One region of the Nocardia sp. NPDC056064 genome, then DNA from elsewhere that is predicted to be linked to it. Evidence: riboswitches for the same ligand, from Rfam matches in the RefSeq annotation. Region 1 holds a riboswitch; each other region holds the start of a gene.
What was found. Region 1 has a riboswitch for S-adenosylmethionine ahead of ACFC06_RS19680 (aminotransferase class V-fold PLP-dependent enzyme). Riboswitches for the same ligand answer to the same signal wherever they lie in the genome.
Positions count from the first base shown of each region.

Region 2: another riboswitch for S-adenosylmethionine. It lies ahead of ACFC06_RS15475 (ABC transporter substrate-binding protein); the one in region 1 lies ahead of ACFC06_RS19680 (aminotransferase class V-fold PLP-dependent enzyme).
Region 3: another riboswitch for S-adenosylmethionine. It lies ahead of ACFC06_RS27355 (ABC transporter substrate-binding protein); the one in region 1 lies ahead of ACFC06_RS19680 (aminotransferase class V-fold PLP-dependent enzyme).
Region 4: another riboswitch for S-adenosylmethionine. It lies ahead of ACFC06_RS15520 (AfsA-related hotdog domain-containing protein); the one in region 1 lies ahead of ACFC06_RS19680 (aminotransferase class V-fold PLP-dependent enzyme).

Region 1 covers NZ_JBHJWO010000001.1:4,249,915-4,255,272, reverse strand. The annotation lists gene ACFC06_RS19705 (MarR family winged helix-turn-helix transcriptional regulator) at 1-38, opposite strand, end outside; gene ACFC06_RS19700 (crotonase/enoyl-CoA hydratase family protein) at 127-948, opposite strand; gene ACFC06_RS19695 (YbaK/EbsC family protein) at 1,054-1,530, shown strand; gene ACFC06_RS19690 (flavin reductase family protein) at 1,690-2,157, shown strand; gene ACFC06_RS19685 (hypothetical protein) at 2,177-2,548, shown strand; gene ACFC06_RS19680 (aminotransferase class V-fold PLP-dependent enzyme) at 2,646-3,962, opposite strand; SAM riboswitch class IV at 4,011-4,125, opposite strand; gene ACFC06_RS19675 (MarR family winged helix-turn-helix transcriptional regulator) at 4,310-4,744, shown strand; gene ACFC06_RS19670 (Pls/PosA family non-ribosomal peptide synthetase) at 4,896-5,358, shown strand, end outside.
Region 2 covers NZ_JBHJWO010000001.1:3,366,707-3,372,064, reverse strand. The annotation lists gene ACFC06_RS15485 (MFS transporter) at 1-934, opposite strand, end outside; gene ACFC06_RS15480 (FMN-dependent NADH-azoreductase) at 912-1,538, opposite strand; SAM riboswitch class IV at 1,770-1,885, shown strand; gene ACFC06_RS15475 (ABC transporter substrate-binding protein) at 1,931-3,094, shown strand; gene ACFC06_RS15470 (ABC transporter permease) at 3,094-4,929, shown strand; gene ACFC06_RS15465 (ABC transporter ATP-binding protein) at 4,910-5,358, shown strand, end outside.
Region 3 covers NZ_JBHJWO010000003.1:155,551-160,908, reverse strand. The annotation lists gene ACFC06_RS27375 (glycosyltransferase) at 1-51, shown strand, start outside; gene ACFC06_RS27370 (hypothetical protein) at 60-899, opposite strand; partial or broken gene ACFC06_RS27365 (DUF4236 domain-containing protein) at 990-1,136, opposite strand; gene ACFC06_RS27360 (hypothetical protein) at 1,336-2,040, opposite strand; SAM riboswitch class I at 2,254-2,346, shown strand; gene ACFC06_RS27355 (ABC transporter substrate-binding protein) at 2,383-4,002, shown strand; gene ACFC06_RS27350 (ABC transporter permease) at 4,040-5,035, shown strand; gene ACFC06_RS27345 (ABC transporter permease) at 5,071-5,358, shown strand, end outside.
Region 4 covers NZ_JBHJWO010000001.1:3,373,882-3,379,239, reverse strand. The annotation lists gene ACFC06_RS15535 (SMP-30/gluconolactonase/LRE family protein) at 1-919, opposite strand, end outside; gene ACFC06_RS15530 (MarR family winged helix-turn-helix transcriptional regulator) at 1,034-1,483, shown strand; gene ACFC06_RS15525 (SRPBCC family protein) at 1,534-1,986, opposite strand; SAM riboswitch class IV at 2,131-2,246, shown strand; gene ACFC06_RS15520 (AfsA-related hotdog domain-containing protein) at 2,260-3,027, shown strand; gene ACFC06_RS15515 (HAD family hydrolase) at 3,099-3,818, shown strand; gene ACFC06_RS15510 (hypothetical protein) at 3,812-4,654, shown strand; gene ACFC06_RS15505 (hypothetical protein) at 4,719-5,358, shown strand, end outside.

The DNA.
Region 1 (5,358 bases):
GTGGCGATCACATCGATCGCCGGTTCGCTCCGACTCACTACCTCACCTTTACTTGCATCAATCAATTAGTTGTGTGATGCAAGTATGTAGACAGAACGGTCACCGGGGCAACCGTTTGAACTGCCTTTACTCGCCCTTGAACTCGGGGGCGCGCTTCTGGAACACCGCCGTGATGGCCTCGGTGAGGTCCTTCGACGGCAGGAACGCCGCGTTCCAGGTCGACACGTACCGCAGGCCCTCGGCCACCGCCGGGCTGGTCCGCTGCTCGAGCACGTCCTTGATGCCCTGCACCACCAGCGGCGGGTTCTCGGCGATCTCGCGCGCCATGGCGTGCGCGGCCGCGACCACCGCGTCCTGATCGGCGAACACCTCGTTCACCAGGCCGATGCGCTCGGCGCGCGCGGCGTCGATGTCCTTGGCGGTGTAGGCCAGCTCGCGCAGGTGGCCCTCGCCGATGATGCCGGGCAGGCGCTGCAGCGAACCCATGTCGGCCACGATGGCGACCTTGGCCTCACGCAGGCTGAACTTGGCGTCCGCGCTGGCCAGGCGGATATCGGCGGCCGCGATCAGGTCCAGGCCACCGCCGATGCACCAGCCCGAGACGGCCGCGACCACCGGCTTGGTGCACTCGGCGACGGCCGTGATCGAGTCCTGCATGTCCCGGATGACCTTGAGGAATTCGGTGCGCGGCGCGGCCTTGGCGTCGTCGGCCAGCACCGGCGCGAGCATGCCGCCCATCGCCGCCAGGTCCAGGCCGAAGGAGAAGTGTTTGCCCGCGCCGGTGAGCACCACCGCGCGTACCTGCGGGTCGGCGTCGAGCGCGCGGAAGATCTCCGGCAGCTCGCGCCAGAAATCCGGTCCCATCGCATTACCCTTGCCCGGCCCGATCAGGGTGACCTGCGCGACATGGTCGGTGGTCTCGACGGTGAAGGCTTGCCATTCAGTCATGGGTCGAGTCTATTGGCGCCCGGCCAAGTTCCTCCGAGCACCCTGGCCGAACCCCAAAATCCCGCTCCCCCGGCATATTTCCCGCAATCGCCCTACTCTGGAATCATGCGCAGGTCGTCTCTTCCGGCGGTCGCATGCCGCGTCGCCGACACGCTCATCGCCCGCGGGCACCACGGCGTCATCGTTTCGCCCGAGACGCCGACCCCCACCGCGGCCGATGCCGCCCGCGCCCTGGGCGCCGACCCGACCGCCATCACCACCTGCCAGGTCTTCCTCCTCGACGACGACCCCGTCCTGCTGCTGGTCGCCGACCACCACCAGGTCGACCTGAAACGCACCGGCAAACGCCTCGACGGCACCCTCACCCCCGCCCCCGCCGCCCTGGTCGAGCGCATCACCGGCCAGCCCATCGACGGCACCGCCCCCGTAGGCCACCCCACCAACCTCCCCACCTGGGTGGACACCGCCCTGGCCGCGCATCCGGAGATCTGGGCGGCGGGCGGTCACCCGAACACGGTGTTCCGCACCAACTTCCGCGAACTGGTCCGAATCACCGCCGGTCTGCCCCTGGACATCGACTGAGCCCGCCGGGGTGACATCGATCAAATACCCGGCGTGGCCGTAGGCGCTCCGGGTGGCCGGGCGTAGTTTGGGGCGGTGGGTGATGTGCGACCGAATCCCGGCGAATTGGTGATTCCCGACGATCTGAGCGGGATCACCGCCGAGCAGTACCGGGCGTCGATGCGCCACTATCCGGCCGGTGTCACCGTGGTGACCCTCGGCGCCGACCACGGCCCCGTCGGCTTCACCGCCACCTCCTTCGCCTCCCTGTCGCTCGAGCCCCCGCTGGTCTCGTTCAACATCGCCCACACCTCCTCGAGCATCGCGGCCCTGCGCGAGGCGGGCTCGGTGGTCATCCACTTCCTCGGCGAACACCAGCACCACCTGGCCCACCGCTTCTCCCGCACCGCCGCCGACCGCTTCACCGACCGCTCCCTGTGGACCCCCCTCGACACCGGCGAGCCCGTCCTGCACGGCACCCCCATCTGGCTCCGCGCCACCGTCCACCAACTCATCGACATCGGCGACCACACCATCGCCATCGCCCTGGTCACCCGAGTCCACGACGAAACCCACGAATCCCCCTCCGCGGCCCCCCTCCTCTACTACAACGGCAGATACCACCGCCCCACCGTCCTCGACACCTGACACAGATCGGACGACGACCGTGGCCACAAGCGAGTTCCGCGTTACCGGCGTCTTCCCCGTCAGCTACCAACCGACCCCGCACATCGTCGGATATGTCAGCGGCACCTTCACCGTCGGCGACCCGGTAGAACTACGACGAGCAGGCGAGACCATCGCCCACGGCGTCGTGGAGTGGATCGGCTTCCACACTTCTCCCGCCGGCGAGTTCTCCTTCACGCTGTCGACGAGGCTCGCCGGTCATGTCCAGGCAGGCGATGTCCTGCACGCGATGGATACGACGGAATACCTGATCGCCACCCACGGAGGCGATTCCCTGCTCGAGTCCGCGAAGCACGCGCGCGCCGGGCGAACGGTGGGACGCGAGTTGGCGGATCCGGAGGCGAGATCGTGATCGTCGCCGTCGGCGGACATTACGAGGAGTAGTCCGCCGACGCACCGCTCAGTGGACCGACGAACATCCCGGCCGGGCGGGCCGGGACGACCCGGAATCAACCGATCAGGCAAGGGGCGGCGCCCGCCTCGGAATCGGGAGTGAGGGGGCGGGTTTCGGGGGTGGGGTTCCAGAGGCCATCGGTGGCGGCGTAGTCCCAGGTGGGGCCCTGGGTGACGAGGGTGGCGACGGCGGTGATCAGGCGGTCGACGTCGGCGGGGGTGGTGCCGAGGCCGATGCTGGCGCGCAGGGCGGCGTCGAGGCCGAGGCGGGCGAGCAGGGGGTGGGCGCAGAAGCGGCCGTCGCGGACGCCGATGGCGTGTTCGGCGGAGAGGTAGGCGGCGACCTGGCCGGGGGCGTACCCGTCGACGGTGAAGGCGACGATGCCGACGGAGTCGGAGCTGTCGGACCAGATGCTGACCAGCGAGACACCGGGAAGAGCACTCAGCCCGTCACGCAGCCGGTCGGCCAGGAAGCGTTCGTGCGCAACGAGTTCGGCGGGATCGATGGCGGCCAGCGCGTCACAGGCGGCGGCGATGGCGGCCGCGCCGAGCACATTCGGCGATCCGGCCTCGTGCCGCTGCGGCGCGGGAGCCCATTGCACCGCGTCCACACCCACCGACCGCACCGCGCCACCACCGGCCAGATACGGCTCCCCCGCGTCCAGCCAGTCCCGGCGCCCGACCAGCACGCCGGCGCCGAAGGGCGCGTAGAGCTTGTGCCCGGAGAAGGCGAGGTAGTCGATGCCGGTCTCGCGCAACGAGATCCGGCGATGCGGCGCGAGCTGGGCCGCGTCGACGAGGATGCGCGCCCCGCACAGGTGCGCGATGGTGGCCAGCCGCTCCAGCGGCAGCACCTCCCCGGTGACATTGGAGGCCCCGGTGATGGCGAGCAGCGCGGCGGGCTTGCTGCACAGTTCGGCGACGACGCGGCGGATGGTCTCCTCGACGGTGTCGGCGGCCTGCACGACCCGTCGCCCGTGCGCGGTCCACGGCAGGAAGTTGGCGTGGTGTTCGATGTCGAGCACCACGGTCTCGCCGGGCACGCACCCGGCCAGCAGGTTCAGCGAGTCGGTGGTGTTGCGGGTGAACACCACCACCTGGTCGTCGTCGGCGTCGAGGAACCGGGCGACGGCGCCGCGCGAGGCCTCGTAGCACTCGGTGGAGATCCGCGAGGCGTAGCCGGCCCCGCGGTGCACGCTGGCGTAGTACGGCAGCAACTGCGAGATCCGGTCGGTGACCTGCTTCAACGCCGGCGCGCTCGCCGCGTAGTCGAAGTTGGCGTAGGTGCTGGTACCGCCCTGCACGAGCGGCACCTGGAGGTCGGCACCGGAGACGGCGGCCAGGGCACAGGTGGGGTCGATTACTGCGGTCATGACGAAATCCCGTCGGCTCAGGGACTCGTTCCCGAGGGGGATGCTCCGAGTCCGCGCTTGCCGCGCCCACTGCGGACGGCGGCCAGGTCGTCACCCGGAGCACCCCACCGCGGAGGAGGGTTGCCGACCAGCTAGCCGGGGCTTGTCGCTGGTACTCGTGACCTGTTCCGAGAGTGACAGACGATCCCCGCGGCTGTCAACCACCGCCGCGGAATCACCGTCCGACAGCCCCCGCACGCGATTGCCCCCGGATTGCCCTCGCGCGCGAACCTCCGCAACCATCGGACGACTCCACGATGGAACAGCCAAATGATTGAGTTCCCCCACTATTTGTTAGAGTGGCCGCCATGTCCTCGAACCCGAACGCCGCCCGCGGCCTGCCGCGCTACCCGGTGTACGCGCTCGCACGACTCACCAAGGCCCTGCACGCCGAGATCGACCTCCCGCTGCGCGACCACTGGGTGCTCACCTTCGTCGCCGAGAACGCCGACCTGACGCAGAAGAAGGTCGGCGAGGCGCTCGGTATCGACCGCAGCGAAGTGGTCCGGCTGGTCGACACCCTCGAGGGTGCGGGCCTGGTGGAGCGCACCCGCGACGGCACCGACCGCCGCAAATACCGGCTGCGCATCACCGACGCGGGCCGCAAACGCTGTAAGCGCACCGACAAGCTCATCGCCGAGGCCACCGCCCGGGTGCTGGCCCGCCTCGACGCCGACGAGCAGGCCACCCTGCACCGGCTCGTCCTCACCGCGCTCGGTGACGAGGCGGATCCGTCCACCTGAGCACCGGCGCGGCACGCCGCGCACGAAGTCGGAAACAACGTCCGGCGAGTACCGTTGGCATCTGGTGACCATCCCGTTTGCCCTCCGGTAACCCGACCGTGAAACAACAGACACCGATGGGGGTCAACCGATGAGAGGTGGACGCAGCGCGATGCTCGAGCCACACACCGAATTCGGGGCAGAGCTGCTCCGCGACCCGCTGCTGCGCGCCGATCTGGCCGCCGCGCCGCGCACCCTGGTCGACATCCTGACCAGCACCGCCCAGGCCCACCCCGACGCACCCGCGATCGACGACGGCACCGTGGTCCTGAGCTACCTGGAACTGGTCGCCGCCGTCGAGGCCAGGATGGCCGAGCTCACCGACGCGGGCGTGCGCCCCGGCGACCGGGTCGGCGTGCGGATGCCCTCGGGTTCGGCCGCGCTCTACGTCACCATCCTGGCGGTGCTCTACTGCGGTGCCGCCTACGTCCCCGTCGACGCCGACGACCCCGAGGAACGCGCCAAGCTGGTCTTCGGCGAGGCCCGCGTCAGCGCGATCGCCACCGGCGAGGGCATCGAGTCGGCCACCACCGCCACCGGTGACGCGCACTGGGACACCCTGCCCACCCCCGCCG
Region 2 (5,358 bases), 880 kb from region 1:
CTACCCAGATCCCGCCGAGCGGGACGGCGGTGATCGCGGCGGCGGCGCCGGCGGCCGACAAAGCCGTGATCAGGCGCAGTTCCGGGTTGATCGCGGCCAGCCGGGTGGCCAGCAGGGGGACGGCGATCATGGCGGGAATGGCGCTGGCCCGCAGAACCAGCAGCGCGGTGCTACCCGTGCCGACGCCCTCGGGTGGCGCGAGTTGCACGCCGGTGTAGATCCCGACGAAGGAGCCGAGTACGGCAAGGCAGCTGAGGTAGAGCAGGGCCAACCGTGGGGCGCGCAGCAGCCCGGCGAACGCGGTGAAGACCGAGCCCACCGAGGCCGCCGAGTCGCCACGGCGACCCGGTTCGAGCACCCCGCGCAGCAGCAGCGCCGAGATCGCGAAGCCCACCGCGCTCGCCACGAACACCGCCCGCCAGCCGAAGGTGTCGTCGACGAGCTGGGCGAGCACCTGCGCGATCACGCCCGCCGCGAGGAACGAGCTGGTCAGGCAGGTGAGCGCGAAGACCCGCCGGTGCGGCGCGACGCGTTCGGCGAGATAGGCGAACGCCGCGGGCGCGAAGAACGACGCCGTCAGCCCCTGCGCCACCCGCGCCGCCAAGCCGGTGCCCAGGCTCGGCGCCGCGATCACCACAAGGGTGGACAAGGCCGTCGCCGCCAGACCCCCGACGATCACCGGGCGGCGCCCCCACCGATCCGAGAGCGGGCCGGTGACCAGGAACCCGGCGCCGTAGGCGAGCCCGAAGGCAGTGGTTGTCCACGTCGCCGCGGCGCGCGAGGTGCCCCACACCTGGGCCAGGTCGCCGAGCACCGGCAGTACCACGTAGAGCTGGCCGACGACGAGAATCCCTACGGCACAGATCGTCGCGACTGTTCTCCCTGTCGGTGCCCACCCCCGCACCGTCGTCTCAGTAGCCGGCGGCGAGCTCACGCGCCCGCTCCTGGGCGGCGGCGAAGCCGACCTGCGGATCCTCGGTGAGCACGGTCGGCGCGAACCGGATCTCGGCCACGTCCTTCACACCGACGAAGCGCAGCCAGTCCTGCACGAAGGGGGTGGCGAAGTCGTTGCCGAACTGGATCGGCACCCCCGGCTGGTGCACGCCGCTGGTGTAGACGGTGACCGCGCGCTTGCCTTCGAGCAGCCCGCTGTAGCCGACCTCGGGATCGAAACCGAACGACCAGCCCGGCTGGGTGACGATGTCGACGTACTGCTTGAGGATGTAGGGCACGCCGTGGTTCCAGATCGGGATGTTGAGCACGTAGAGGTCGGCGGCGGCGAAGCGGTCGAACACGGTGCGCGCCTGTTCCCAGGCGGCCACCTGTTCGGGGGTCTGCTCCGAGCCGGTGAACACCGCCAGTTTGGCGGCCGCGGCGTCGGTGCCGAACTCGGGCAGTCCGGCGGTGAACAGATCGAGGGTGTCGACCTGCACGGTGGGGTCCTGCGCACGCAGGGTGTCGATGAAAGTCTGTGCGATAGCTCGTGATTGGCTGAATTCGCCACGGGCGGAAGCGTTGATGTGCAGCACGGTGGTCATAGCAATAGGGGTACCGAGCCGCGAGATCGACGACAATGATTTGTCGCACGGTGCGCTGATTCCACGCTCGTCCACCCGCCCGCGCGGCCGCGCATTTGTCTCGAGCTGATCGCAAGCCGGGGCCCGCGCGCATCGCCGCAGCTAGCCCCGTATCCGGCTGTCCCGGAACCGAATCGAGTACCCATGCGAGGCCCCGGCCATGCCCCCGAGTGCTGCTACATTTCGCTCCACGGTCACGAGTATCAGCACTGTCGAGCCCCGGCTCGCTGATCGGCAACCCTCGCTTGGCGGTGGGGTGCCCCGGGTGACGACCAGGCGATATCGAGCAGATATCGCAAGCGCTGAATCTTCGCACTCGTCGTGTGCCGATTCATGTCTCGAAGGAACGATCAATGAGCAAGTTCTCGGTCGGTTCGCGCCGCCGTGTCAAGATCATCGCCAGTGCGCTCGCCGCCGTCACGGTGGCCGCCGCGGTGGTCGGTTGCAGCGACTCCGGCAGCGACGCGGCGGACGGCGGAACGGTCTATTTCGGTGTCTCCGGGCCCCGTACCGGCCCCTCGGCCGAGTACGGCAGGCTGTGGCAGCAGGGCTTCGACCTGGCACTGGAGGAGATCAACGCCGCGGGTGGCATCGACGGGCGCAAGGTGGAGCTGAAGTGGGAGGACTCCCAGTCCGACCCCAAGCAGACCGTGCCGATCGCCACCAAGTTCGTCGACGACAAGTCCGTCATCGCCGAGCTGGGCGATTTCTCCTCGCCCGCCTCGATCGCCGCCTCGCCGATCTACAACCGCGGCAAACTCGTCCAGTACGGCTTCACCAATTCCGCGGTCGATTTCACCAAGGGCGGCGACTATTCGTGGAGCCCGTCGATCACCCTGGACGTGTTCCAGGAGCGCAATGCGGAGTGGGTGTCGAAGAAGGCCAAGAAGGTCTCGGTGGTCTATCTCGAAACCGACTGGGGTAAGCAGGCTTTCCAGTTCTTCGAGCGTTTCGCCAAGCAGAAGGGCGTGGAGATCGTCTATTCCTCGCCGATCCTGCCCGATTCCACCGATGTGAAGCCGATCCTGATCAAGGGCCGTGAGGCGAACCCCGAGGCTTTCGTGCACCTCGGCTACGGCCCCGACGGCGCGCTGGTGGTCAAGCAGCTGCGTGACGTGGGCTTCACCGGCCAGTTCTTCGGCGGCCAGAACACCCCGCAGTTCATCCAGCTCGCCGGTGCGGCGGCCGAGGGCGACATCGTCAACGGCATCTTCAGCCCCGCCGATCCCGACCCGAAGACCCAGGAATTCGTCACCAAGTTCCGCGCCAAGTTCAACACCGACCCGGGCGATTTCAACGTCTACGCCTATGACGCGCTGCACGTGCTCGTGCAGGCGGCCAAGAAGGGCGGCGCCACCCGCGAGGGCATTCTCGAGGGCCTGAAGACCGAAACCCAGTTCACCGGAATCGGTCTCGGGACGTTCGCCTTCGACCAGGAATCGCGGCGCCCGAAGGGTGTGGCCCCGCGCGAGCTGGTGCTGAAGGAAGGCAAGTTCGTGCCGACCGGCAACCGCTGATGTTCGACACCCTGATCGCCGGTGTGGTCCACGGCAACGCGTACGCGCTGCTCGCCGTGGGCATCACCCTCATCTTCGGCGTCACCAACGTCATCAATTTCGCGCACGGCGCGGTGTTCGCGCTCGGCTCCATCCTGGGCTGGTGGTTCATCGCCGAGCTCGGCCTGCCGCTGTGGCCCGCGATCGTGCTGGTGGTGGCGATCACCGCGCTGGTCGGTGTCGCCATCGACGTACTCGCGGTGCATCCGCTGCGCAAGGCACCGGCCATCGCGGCGCTGCTGGCGACGGTGGCGGCCGGGTTGATCATCGAGAACCTCACCCAGATCGTCTTCGGGCCCGAGACCCGCCCGTTCCCACAGATCCTGCCCACCAACAACTTCCAGCTCGGCGGCGTCCGCTTCGGCACCTCCGATCTGGTCATGTTCGCCATCACCCTGGTGGTGATGGGCGCGCTGGCCGGGTTCCTGCGGTTCAGCCGCTACGGCCTGGCCATCCGCGCCACCGCCCAGGACCCGGACGCCGCCGCGCAGATGGGCATCGGCGTCTCCCGCATCAAGGTGCTGGCCTTCGCCATCGCCTCCGGGCTCGGCGGGCTCGCGGGAATCTTCGTCGGCCTGTACAACTCGAACATCTCGCCCACCAGCGGCACGCTGGCCGGGCTCACCGGTTTCGTCGCCGCCACCATCGGCGGGCTCGGGTCCATTCCGGGCGCGGTGATCGGCGGGTTCGCCCTCGGCATCGTGGAGGCCTTCGGCATCTACACCTTCGGCGACGGCTACCGCGACCTGATCACCTTCGGCGTGCTGGTGGCCTTCCTGGTGCTGCGGCCCGGCGGGCTGCTGGCCAAGGTGCCCGCGATCAGCGCCGAACCGCTGACCGGCACCTTCCTCGGGATCGGCAGGCCGATCCGGGTGCGGTGGTGGCACGCGGTGCTGGTCTTCGCGGCCGCGGCGATCGTGGTACCGCTGGTGGCCGACAACTACGCCATCGTGGTGGGCACGCAGATCCTGGCCTACGCGATCGTGGCGGTCTCGATGACGCTGATCGCGGGCTCGGCCGGACAGCTGGTCATCGGCCAGGCCGGGCCCATCGCCATCGGCGCCTACACCTCGGCCGTTCTCACGGTGAACCACGACTGGCCGTTCCTGGCGGCCGCGCTCGCCGGTGGCGTGCTGGCGGCGGTGCTGTCCTCCATCCTGGCCGCGCCGCTGTGGAACCTCAACGGGCACTACGTGGCCATCGCCACGCTGGGCATCGGCATCGTGATCGTGGCGGTGATCCGCAACTGGGAATCGCTGACCCGCGGCTCCTACGGCATCTTCGGCATTCCGGTGCCGAGCATCCTGGGTCACGAGTTCACCGAGAACACCGAGGTGTACCTGCTCGACCTGGTGTTCCTGGCGATCACCCTGGCGGTGGTGGTCGGAATCCAGCGCTCCCGGCTCGGTGTCGCGTTGCGCGCGGTCGGCGCCGACGAGGTCGCCGCGCGGTCCTCGGGCATCCCGGTGCGCGACTACAAGGCGCTGGCCTTCGCGATCAGCGCCCTGTTCTCCGGGATCGCCGGCGCGCTGCTGGCGCACCAGTACAGCTATATCGACCCGACGGTGTTCAACCTGCCCATGTCCCTGCTGATCATCACCATTCTCGTGCTCGGCGGCACCGGCTCGCCCTACGGCGCGGTGCTGGGCGCGGTGGTGCTGATCGGCGTTCCCGAGGCCCTGCGGCTGGCCCCGGAGGCGCGCATCCTGCTCTACGGCGTGGTGCTGCTGCTGATCATCCGGTTCCGTCCGCAAGGTGTGCTGGTGAGGAGTGACCGTGTCCGAATCGCCGCGTGAGCCCGCGCTCGCGGTCCGTGATCTGCGCAAGTCCTTCGGCGGGGTGAAGGCCGTCGACGGCGTCGAATTGATCGTGGCGCCAGGGGAATTCGTCTCGATCATCGGGCCGAACGGCTCCGGCAAGACCACCACCGTCAACCTCGTCTCCGGAGTCCTGCGTCCCGACGCGGGCCGGGTCGAGGTCGACGGGCTGCGGCTGCGGCCCGGCTCGCAGGAGGCCGCGGCCGCCGCCGGGATCGCCCGCACCTTCCAGAACGGCCGCGTGTTCGGCAGCCTGACGGTGCGCGAGAACGTCGAGATCGGCCTGCACACCACCGTCACCGCGGCCCGACCGCTGCGCTCCCTGGCGCGGTTCCCGGTGCTGCGCTGGCTTCCGCTGCTGGCCGAGACCGTGCTGGCCCTGGTGCCGACACCCGCGGTGCGCGCCGA
Region 3 (5,358 bases), on a different contig from region 1:
AAACAGCGCCCCCTGGTCACCCCCGACACATCGATCCCCCTGCGCGCCTAGGTTCTGTCCTAGGTCTGACCGCCTGAGATCTGCGGAAGGTTCGGGGGCTCTCGGAGAGTACGGGCGGCGCGATCGAAGGCGTTGATCCGAGAGAATTGGAGGTCCCAATTCAGGCCGCTGGGGCTCGCGAGCTGCACGTTCCCGTACTGCATGACCGGGAGCATCCTGTTGTTCTTGAACCGGCGGTCGGGACCACCGTTCACGTTGGCGAACTGCCATGTCGTGTCGACGTGTACGCCGTCGGTAGGCACGGTTCCGGATTCGATGAATCGGCGTGTGGACGGTTGGACCGAGAGGATGCCGTAGCTGACGTCGCTGTATCGCTTGCCCGTACGGAGGAGCAGGCGGTCGGGAAGGAAGTGCAGCGCGTCGTGTCCGCTGGTGATGGTCGGGACGGCGACATTGGTGACCAGATGCTTCGGGTGGTCGAAAGTGACTGTGACGGCGGTGCGTTCGAGCAGACTGCTCGCGTTTCCGTTGATCTTCCGCTGATGAACGGTGGCCAGACCGCCGTGCGCGTTGATCCGCCACTTTCCTTGCGAGGCCGCGTATTCCATCAATGACTCGTTGAGCGCTCCGAACCAGGCCGCGGGGTGATCGGCGACATCGTAGAAGACCACGACATTGCGTCTGGCCTGGTCGTGCATGGCCAGCCACCAGACCAGCGGAACCGCCGGTAGCAGGAGGAGCAGGCCGAACGGCAGGGTCGCGAGGACGAGTATGCCGAGTATGCCGAAGGCCCATGGTGCTGTTCTCGCCTGACCGGCGGCGGAGTTGAGCTGTTCGATCAGGTCACCGGGTCCGGTGGGCAGGAGTTGCGTGGCGTCCGCGCCGGTGAGATCGGCCATGGGGACGGGAGCCGGGTTCGGCCGGTGCGAGGTGGTCGTGCGGTTCGTGGGCGACGGGCGCGCGCCGCCCAGCGATGCCCGGTAGTAGACGCCGTGTGCGCCCGCGTGGACGTAGTTGCCCCGCGGTCCGCTGCCGATCCGAAAGCCGGGGACTCCGACGCTGACGCCGAGTCCTGACCGGGACATATTGAACCGGAACGGTCCGGCGTTCAGCGACTGCCGAACATAGATCCCCATGCGCTTCTCCGGTCCAGGTAGGTGGTAGCCAGCGATAGCTCCACGCAGAAGGCCCGATGCGCCGTTCTCGGTTCGGTGGTGTACCCGCAGAGCTCTGCCAGGATCTCGTATCGGGCCGACGGCCCGTTACAGCCACATACCTGGGACTTCCCGGAACACACGGACCCTCGAGATCTCGATGCCCGTCGTGGGCAGGGGTTCAGGGGACCTCGGTGATGCCGATGGTGGGGAAGAAGAAGCAGGATTTGCCTGCGTTGTCGGTGGTGCCGAAGACGGCGGCGAGGATGGTGCCGTGGCCGGTGTCGACGGGGACCGCGCGGACTCCGCCGAGGGGGATGGCGGTGAAGAAGAAGTCGCGGATGGCGTTCTCGGCGAGGGGGCGCAGTTCCACCGGGACTTCCGGTGGGACCATGGCGCGCACGATCTCGGCGATCGAGCCCATCGAGGCCAGGCCGCCGCGGCCGGTGCTGATGTTGAGCCAGGCGACCTGCATGCCTGCGGTGTCGGTGGCGGGGGTGTCGGGGGCCAGGCCGTAGGGCAGGAAGGTGAACAGGGTCTGGCCCGACTTCACGGCGGTCAGGTCGAGGCCGGGAATCGGCACGGCGTTGCTGGGCCACGGGCCGGGGACGGCGCCCGCGACGGCGGGGACCAGGCCGAGGCCGTCCCCCGCGCAGTCGGCGGCGACCGTGGGGTACAGGAACGGCTGCACGCCCAGGGCTTTCAGTGTCTCGACGACGGTCTGGTAGGCGCCGAGCAGGTCGGCGGGGCCCGCGGTGGTGGTGGCGGGGGCGTCGCGGGTGACGGCCGGAGTGGCCGGTTGCGCGGTGGCGGCGGGGGCGGTCAGCAACAGGGCGGCGCAGGCCGTCAGCGCGGTCAGTGCGGTGGTACGACGCGGCACGATCACGGCGCAACTCCTCATCGTCGGCACTCGGAAATCCGACGCTACTCCGCGAAACCGCTGATCCGGGCGATGGACACGCCCCTCCCCTCCGCCTGATGCCGCGCCAGTATGCCGGTCGCGGACCGCGCGCCCAACTGCTGCGCTCACGCTGATTTCTACCGTTGTGAACCATCCGGTCTGTGCCACATGCTGGTTCAGCTCCGAGCAGCCGGGGCGCAACCATCCAGAGCGACCGAGAGACCTGGCTCGACGACGTCGCAGCAACCAACCCGTCGAACGGGTGGGTGCTTCTGCCAGGTCCGATGGAGGTCTCTCACCCATGCCACGCATCCCTGGAGTCACCCCGTGATCCGTCCTCGTCATCGCCTCGCCGCTCTCGCCGGAGCACTCGCCGCCGTCACCACCGTGGTGGCCTGCGGCAGCGACACCGCGGGATCCGGTGGTGACGCCGGTCCGCCGCAACCCGGCGGCACCCTGCGCTACGGTCTGTCCGGCGCGCCGACCTGCTCGGATCCGGCCCAGTCGGGCACCAACCAGACCATCTACGTGGCCCGCCAGATCGTCGATTCGCTCACCGATCAGGACCCCGCCACCGGCGAGATCACCCCGTGGCTCGCGCAGCGCTGGGAGGTCAGTCCCGACGCCAAGGTGTTCACCTTCCACCTGGCCGACGGCGTCACCTTCAGCGACGGCACCGCGCTCACCGCCGACTCGGTGCGCGACACCTTCGACGCGATCATCCGCCTCGGCGGCGTCGAGGCGCCGCTGGGCGTGAGCTACCTGGCCAACTACGTGGGCACGACCGCGGTCGACAAGCTCACCGCCCGCGTCGAGTTCAGTCAGCCCAACGCGCAGTTCCTGCAGGCTTCCTCGACGCCGCAGCTCGGCATCCTGGCCGCCTCGACCAATGCCAAGTCCGCCGACGCGCGGTGCGCGGGCGACAACATCGGCAGCGGCCCGTTCACCTACGCCGAGTACAAGCAGGACATCTCCGCGACGCTGGCCAAGCGCACCGGATACAACTGGGGCTCGGCCGTGTTCGGGCACAAGGGCGAGGCCTACCTGGACCGCATCGAGTTCACGGTGGTGCCGGAGTCGGGTGTGCGCACCGGCAGCCTGTCGTCGGGTCAGCTCGACGCCATCAGTGACGCGCTGCCCCAGGACGCCCCGCAGATCGAGGCGACCGGCGGCCGGGTGCTGTCCACCTCGAACCCGGGCACCCCGTTCGGCCTGCAGTTCAACGTGACCCGCGGTCCGCTGCGTGACCCGGCCGTGCGCCAGGCACTGCTGCCCGCGCTCGACCGCCAGCAGCTCGTCGACACCGTGCTCGGCCCGCAGTTCAAGCCCGCCACCTCGTCGCTGGCCTCGGCGACCCCGGCCTACCTCGACCAGTCCGCGCGCCTGGCCTACGACCCCGCGAAGACGAAATCGCTGCTGGACCAGGCGGGCTGGGTGCCCGGCGCCGACGGCATCCGGGTCAAGAACGGTGAACGGCTGAGCTTCGCGATCACCTTCAGCCAGGTGTTCGCGGGCAACCAGGCCGTGCTGGAGCTGGCGCAGCAGCAGCTGCGCCAGGTGGGGGTGGACCTGAAACTGGACCTGGTGTCCACGCCGGAGGCCATCGCGCGCCAGAACGCCAAGGACTACGACGCGGTCTACGGCAACTCGACCCGCGCCGACGGTGACATCCTGCGCACCTCCTACGCCCTGGCCGGACGCAATCTGAACGCGCGCGGCCCGATTCCGGCCCTGGACCAGCTGCTCGACCAGCAGCTGGCCACCACCGACACCGCGGCGCGGGCCGCGCTCATCGAGCAGGCCCAGCGCGAGGTGCTCGACAACGGGCTCATCCTGCCGACCGTCGAGCTGTCCCAGGCGATCGGCGCGGCCGGGCACACCCAGGATCTGACCTTCGAGGCCTCGGCCCGGCTGCAGTTCTTCGACACCTGGCTGAGCGGGCACTGAGATGAGCGGGGTGGTCGCGACGCTGCGGCACTCGGGCCTGCCGAGGTACGTGGGTTCGCGGGTGCTGCAGGCGCTCTGGGTGCTGTGGGCGGCGTTCACGGTGTCGTTCGTGGTGCTGTACCTGCTGCCCTCGGACCCGGTGTCGATGGCGGCCGACATCAGCAGCGGCACGCCGGTCGATCAGGCCGCGGTCGCCGAGATGCAGGCCCGCTACGGGCTGGACCAGCCGCTGTGGGACCAGTACGTGACGGCGCTGGGTCATGCCGTCACCGGTGATCTGGGGCGCTCCATCGCCTCCGGGCAGCCGGTGACCGAGGCACTGACCGACGCCCTGCCCTCGACCTTGGCGTTGTCGGCGCTGGCGCTGCTGTTCGCGATCCTCGGCGGGACGGCGCTGGCCTTCGCGGCCACCTACACGCGCCGGCCGTGGCTGCGCAACACCCTGGCCGCGCTGCCGCCGCTGGGGGTGGCGGTGCCGACCTTCTGGACCGGCCTGATCCTGTTGCAGCTGTTCTCCTTCCGGCTGCACTGGTTCCCCGCCTTCGGCGGCACGGGGTTGCGCGGCACACTGCTGCCCGCGCTCACCCTGGCGTTGCCGGTGGGGGCGGTGATCGCCCAGGTGCTCGCGGCGGGGCTGGCCCAGACCTGGCGTCAGCCGTTCACCGAGGTGGCGCTGGCCAAGGGCGCCTCCCGGTGGTGGGTGCAGTGGCGCCACGTCGCCCGGCTGGCGAGCGTGCCCGCATTCACGATCGCCGGAGTGCTGGTCGGCACCATGCTGGCCGGTTCGGTGGTGGTGGAGTCGGTGTTCGCCCGGCCCGGCATCGGGCGCCTGACCCAGACCTCCGTGCTCAACCAGGACATCCCCGTGGTGCAGGGCGTGGTGCTGTTCTCGGCGCTGATCTTCGTGGTGGTGAATCTGCTGATCGACCTGCTCTACCCGCTGCTCGATCCCCGGATCACCGGCACCACCGCCGCCAAGAACGCGAAGACCACCGACGACGCCGAGACCCCGCAGGTGGTGGGCGGTGTCTGAGTCCTTCTCCCCTACCGAAACCGAAGGGAGCCACCATGGTTGACCTGTTGATCCGCCGATCCCCGGTGGCCGAGCACACCACCACCGGCACCGCCGTCGACACCCACCGCGTGGCCGAGGCCGCCCGCTGGGTCCGCGCGCGGCTCGGGCTGCTCGCCTCGCTGGCGGTGCTGGCCGTGGCGGTCGGCTGGGCGCTCGCGCCCTCGGTGTTCGCCTCCGGTGACCCGCTGACCGGCGTGCCCGCCGAGAAGTTCCAGCCGCCCGGCGCGGCGCACTGGTTCGGCACCGACAATCTCGGCCGCGACCTCTACACCCGCATGGTG
Region 4 (5,358 bases), 880 kb from region 1:
CCACGAACGGCCCCGGCGTTCCCTCCGCACCCAGCGGACCACCCTTGTCGAACTGCGAGGAGACGATCAGCGCCCGATCGCCCACATGCACCATGGTGGTGGGGATGTTCAGGGCGGGGGCGCGGAATTCGCTCTCGCGGGTGGCGGTGGCGCCGTGGTCGGTGAGGGTCCACCGGCTGATCGCGTGATCGGTGTTGTGGACCACCCACAGGGTGTCGTCCCGCAATTCCAGTCCGTCACCGTGGCGCGCGTCGCCACCGACCAGGCTCACCCGCTGAACCGGGCCACCGGCGAGGTCGACGCGATACAGCTCGCCCGCCGACATCGCCACCACCAGCAGATAGTTCCCCGCCCGATCGACGACGATGCCGTTGAGCTCGCGCGCCCCCGCGGGCCCGAGATCGGCGGCGACCGCGAATTCACCACCGCCCGAACGCTGTTGCTCCGGTGACACCCGATAGACCACATTGCGCACACTGTCGGTGAGATAGGCCGACCCGTCACCGCCGAAGTCCAGATCGTTGACGAACCGCGGCCCGTCACCGGGCACGGTGAACCGGGCCAGCAGCGCCCGCGACCCGGTGTCGTACACCGCGACCCCCACCCCGGAATCGATCACCCACAGCCGCCCCTCGGCGTCGACCTTCACCCCGTTCGCGGTCTCGCGCCCATCCGCGCCCGCGGGCAGGAACACCTCGGCGCGCGTCGCCCCGGCCGCGGCGCGATAGACCGACCCGTCGGCGAACGACCCCACATAGGTATCGCCGGTGCGTGCGTCGAGCCCGATCCCCTCGGGATACACGGCGGTCCCGGGCAGCTCGTAGGCAGTGCTCAGCGTGACGGCGGCAGCGGGCTCGCCGCACCCCGTGACGGCCAGGCAGCAGGCGGCCAAGGCGACAACGGCGGTGGTCCTGATCATGATGAAGCCTCTCAGTGAGGTAAATCCAGACATCTAGTGATGAGCTAAAACATAGATTAGAACCTTTATGATCGTCAAGATAGTTATCGAATGACGACCGGATACCATGCACCCATGACGTCCATGCCCGCCGCCGACCGGCTCGGTTCGTACCTCAAGCGCGCCGAACAGGCCCTGATGGCGACCAAGACCGCCGCGCTCAAACCGGCAGGCCTGACCGTCCCGCAGTACAGCGCCCTGCTGAGCCTCGCCGAGCATCCCGGCATCTCCGCCGCCGCGCTGGCCCGGCTGGTCGGCGTCACCCCGCCCACGATGAACACCGTCCTGACCAACCTCCAGGACCGCGGCCTGGTCGAGCGGACGCCGCACGAATGGCACAAGAACATCCTGGAAACCCGGCTCACCGAGGCCGGCCGGGAACTCACGGCCGACGCCGACGTCCGCGCCATCGCGGTCGAGCGCACCCTCGCGCAACGCTTCACCGCCGAGGAGCTGACCGCGCTCACCGCCATGCTCGTCCGCACGGCGGAGGCACTCGACGAGATCCGCGCCGACCTGCCCTGAAACGGCGAGAGCCCGCCGGAAGCATCCGGCGGGCTCTCGTGACGAGTGGCCTAGCGTTCGGCGGCGGCCTTCACCCGCGCCAGGGTCTCCTGCATGCCCGAGACCAGGTCGGCCTCGAACTTGTCCTCACCACCGGCGGCGGCGTTGACCAGCGTGCGCACGGGGGCGGGGATGCCCTTGGGGTCGACGGTGCGGGTCTCCACCACGCGGGTGCCGCCCGCGGTCGGCTCGAGCTCGTAGCGCCACACGGTGCGGTTCTCCAGCATCCGGAAGGCCAGGGTCTTGTTCGGCTCGAAGGCGACGATGCGCGAGGTGGTCGGCCACACCTTCCAGCCGTCCTTGTTGACGTTCACCGTCAGCGCGCCGACCCGCACTCCGCCCAGCGCGATCATCTTCCACGTCGTCGGGCTCAGCTCGGGCATCCGCTTGAGATCGGCGAGCACCGCCCACACCTTCTCCGGCGATGCGGCGATGTCGATGCTGGCTTCGAGATTGTTCGGCAACGTTGCCTCCGGGATCGTGTGACGTTCGGTAACGCTCAGCATAGGCGCCCGGCGGGGGCCGATCCTCGTACCGTGGGTGGATTATTTGCACCCTGCTCCGAACGCTGTTCAAAAATATTGCGGCCGAATACCTTTCGATTCGACGGTCACGAGTTCCAGCATCGAGCCCCGGCTAGCTGGGCGGCAACCCTCCATCGGCGGCGGGGTGCTCCGGGTGACGACCGGATGGTGAGGCGTCTTGCTCGCCATAAGCGTCCTTCTGGAGGTCTATCCATGTCTGTAGTCCAGCTCGACTCCACCGTGACCACCGCGTACGTGGTGGTCGGTGACCGATTCCTCGGCATCTCCGCCGACGACCGGGTGCACACCGTGTCCGGACTGGTCGCGTTGCTGCGCGGCGGGCGATTGCCCGCGAGTCAGGAACTGGCCGTTCACCTGGGGCAGGGCGTCACCCGGCACGATCTCGACTATCTCGAGCACGTGGCCGCGGTGCACGCGCCGCACCTGCGGGTGCGGGTCGTCGGCGAGATCGCCGAGCCCGCGCGCAGGCACCACGTGCACAAGTACCAGCACTCCAATGTGCTGCTGGCGGGCCTCACCAGGACCGAGGAGAACGTCTTCCAGGCCGATCTGCGCCTGGACGGCGACAACGAACTGCTCCTGGACCACCAGACCGGTGAGCACGTGCAGGGCATCGTGGTGATCGAGGCGGTGCGCCAGCTGTTCCTGGCCGCCTTCGAACTCGAATACGGCGTGCGCCGCCCGCAGGAGCACTTCTACATCGTCTGGAACAACGTGGACCTGCGGTTCACCTCGTTCCTGTTCCCGCTGCCCGCGACCCTGCACGCGCGGCTCACGCCGGTCTCCGTCGACGACCCGGGCAAACTGCAGTTCCGGATCGAGACCGAGGTGCACCAGTTCGGCAAGCCCGTCGCCAGCTCGCGCATCGAGTTCACCGCCCTGCCCAACGAGCGGATCGCCCAGATCGAGCGCGCCAAGGCCGCCAAGGCGGTCGACGCCTACCTCGAGGCCTCGGCGTGAGCGGTCAGCGCCCGGAGGCGGCAGCGGAGCGTGACCACGGAGGGCGCCCGAGCACGCCGAATGGAAGCAGCATGAGTTCGGGAGCCGCGTTCTTCGACGTGGACGAGACCGTGATCACGGTCAAGTCCATGTTCACCTTCCTGCGCTTCTGGCTCGCCGAACAGGGTGACGACGGCACCGAGTACGCCCGCGTCACCGACGACCTCAAACAGCGGGCCCAAGCGGGCGCCCCCCGCGGGGACATCAACCGCGAGTACTACCGCACCTACCGCGGCGTCGAGTACACCGCGCTGGTCGCGGCCGGTCAGCGCTGGTTCGACGAGTTCGCCGCCGGGGGAGCCGCCTTCTACGCCGAGCCGGTCCGTGCCCTGCGCGACCACGCGGCGGCGGGCGTGCGCACGGTGCTGCTGTCGGGTTCGTTCGCCCCGGCGATCGCGCCGGTCGCCGCGGCGGTCGGGGCCGATCACATCATCGCCACCGAACCCCTGCTCGACGAGCACGGCGTGCTCACCGGCGAGGTGCGCAAGCCGATGATCGGCGCGGCCAAGGGCGAGGCGGTGGTCGAGTACCTGCGCGAACACGCGATCAGCGTGAACGACACCTGGGGCTACGGCGACCACGCCACCGACCTGCCCTTCCTCTGGCTGGTCGCCCGCCCGGCCTACCGCGGCGACGACCCCAAGCTGGTCGCGGCCGCGCGCTCCGGCACCTGGCGACTGCTCAGCGACCGGCTCGGCGACGCCGAGGGCAACGAATTCTCCGACGATCGAAAAGTGGCATCCGTATGGTGAAAAGTCGCTACGAGCTGACCCCGACCACCCAGGGCCCGCTCTATCCACCCAGCGAAATAGTGGACGCCGCAGGCGATTTCCTCGTAGTCGGCTTCCTCAACGAGGAAGGTCCCGCCGGCACGGTGACGCGCCGGTGGGGCAGGGCCGTGGTCGCGGCCGACACCCCGCTGCCGCCGTTCGGCGAGAACCTGCCCTACACGGTGGTTCGTGATCTACCCGAGGAGCTCTCCGACGACGACCGCGCACTGGTCCTGCACACGCTCCCACTTCCCCTGCCCGCCAACAACTATCCGATGGTCTTCGCGCCCGACCAGCTCCCGGAAGCCGCCTCGGTCACCCGCCCGAGCTACCCCTTCCACGAGGTCCCCATCCCCGACCTGCGTCCCGAGGACGGCCGCAAACTCACCGAGCCCGTCACTCTCGGTCAATGGCTGGAAGCCCGTGGCACCCTGGATGTCTCGCTCAGCGACGACGAACACTCGGCCCACTTCGCCTTCGAGTTCACCGGCCTGATCCCCGACTCCCTCTACACGGTCATGTCCCTGCGCTCCGGCGACCTGAACCCCGAATCACCCACCCGCCCAGGCCCTCTCGGCGTGCCCAACGTCTTCATCACCGCCCCCGACGGCACCGCCACCTACCGGGCCACCCTCCCCAACCCCTTTCCCGACCCTTCGACCCCCGGCGCCAACCGCGTCATCAGCGTCGTAGTCCTCTGGCAGAGCTACCAGCAGAACTACGGCGGCGCCATCGGCCACTTCGGCCTCGGCGGTGACATCCACGCCCAACTCAAACTCCCCACCCCCACCTTCGAGGAGTTCACCACCCATCCCTGACCCGATCCCGGGTGGCGGCGAAAACGTTTGCCGCCACCCGGGCCTTCTTGTGATGATTCGGGGCATGGATACGGGGGTGCTGGAGCCCGGCGAGGCGTTGGTTCAGCTGCACGCGACCTTGGACGCCCGGCCTCGGCCGGAGAATGTGGCCGTGCTCGTCTGGTACGTGCTGAAGCACGAGCTGGGGGAGGACGAGCGCCGGCGCTTGGGCAAGGTGGCGCGGGTCGCCGGACGATGGAACGGGTTGACCTCTCTGCCCGATGATTTCGCGTCGCCGGTGGGCGGCGCACGCCAGGTGGCGGCCACCAGCCGCCTGTTCGATGTCGCCGCCGAGGTGGATGCCGACGAGCCCGCCTCGCTGCTGTCGTTCGCGCAGGCGGTCGGCGCTGCGATCGGTTTCGATCCGGGACGGCCGGACTTCCTCGCCGACCGGCTCAACCGCCACGACCGGGCCGCCGCCGGGATGGACATCTCCAAGCGCCAGTACAACCGCCGTTTCCGCGCGCTGCGCCGGGTGACGGGCAAGGCGCACACCCTGGACATGGAGCAACGCAAACGGCACCTGACGCTGCTGGCCAAGACGGGTTTCGCCACCGAACTCACCCTCGACCGCTTCCGCGCCGATCCCGGCGCCGCGTGCTTCATCGCCTACTTCACCGCCAAGCGCAAGCTGCGCCGCCAGTTCACGCTGTCGGGCCGCGACA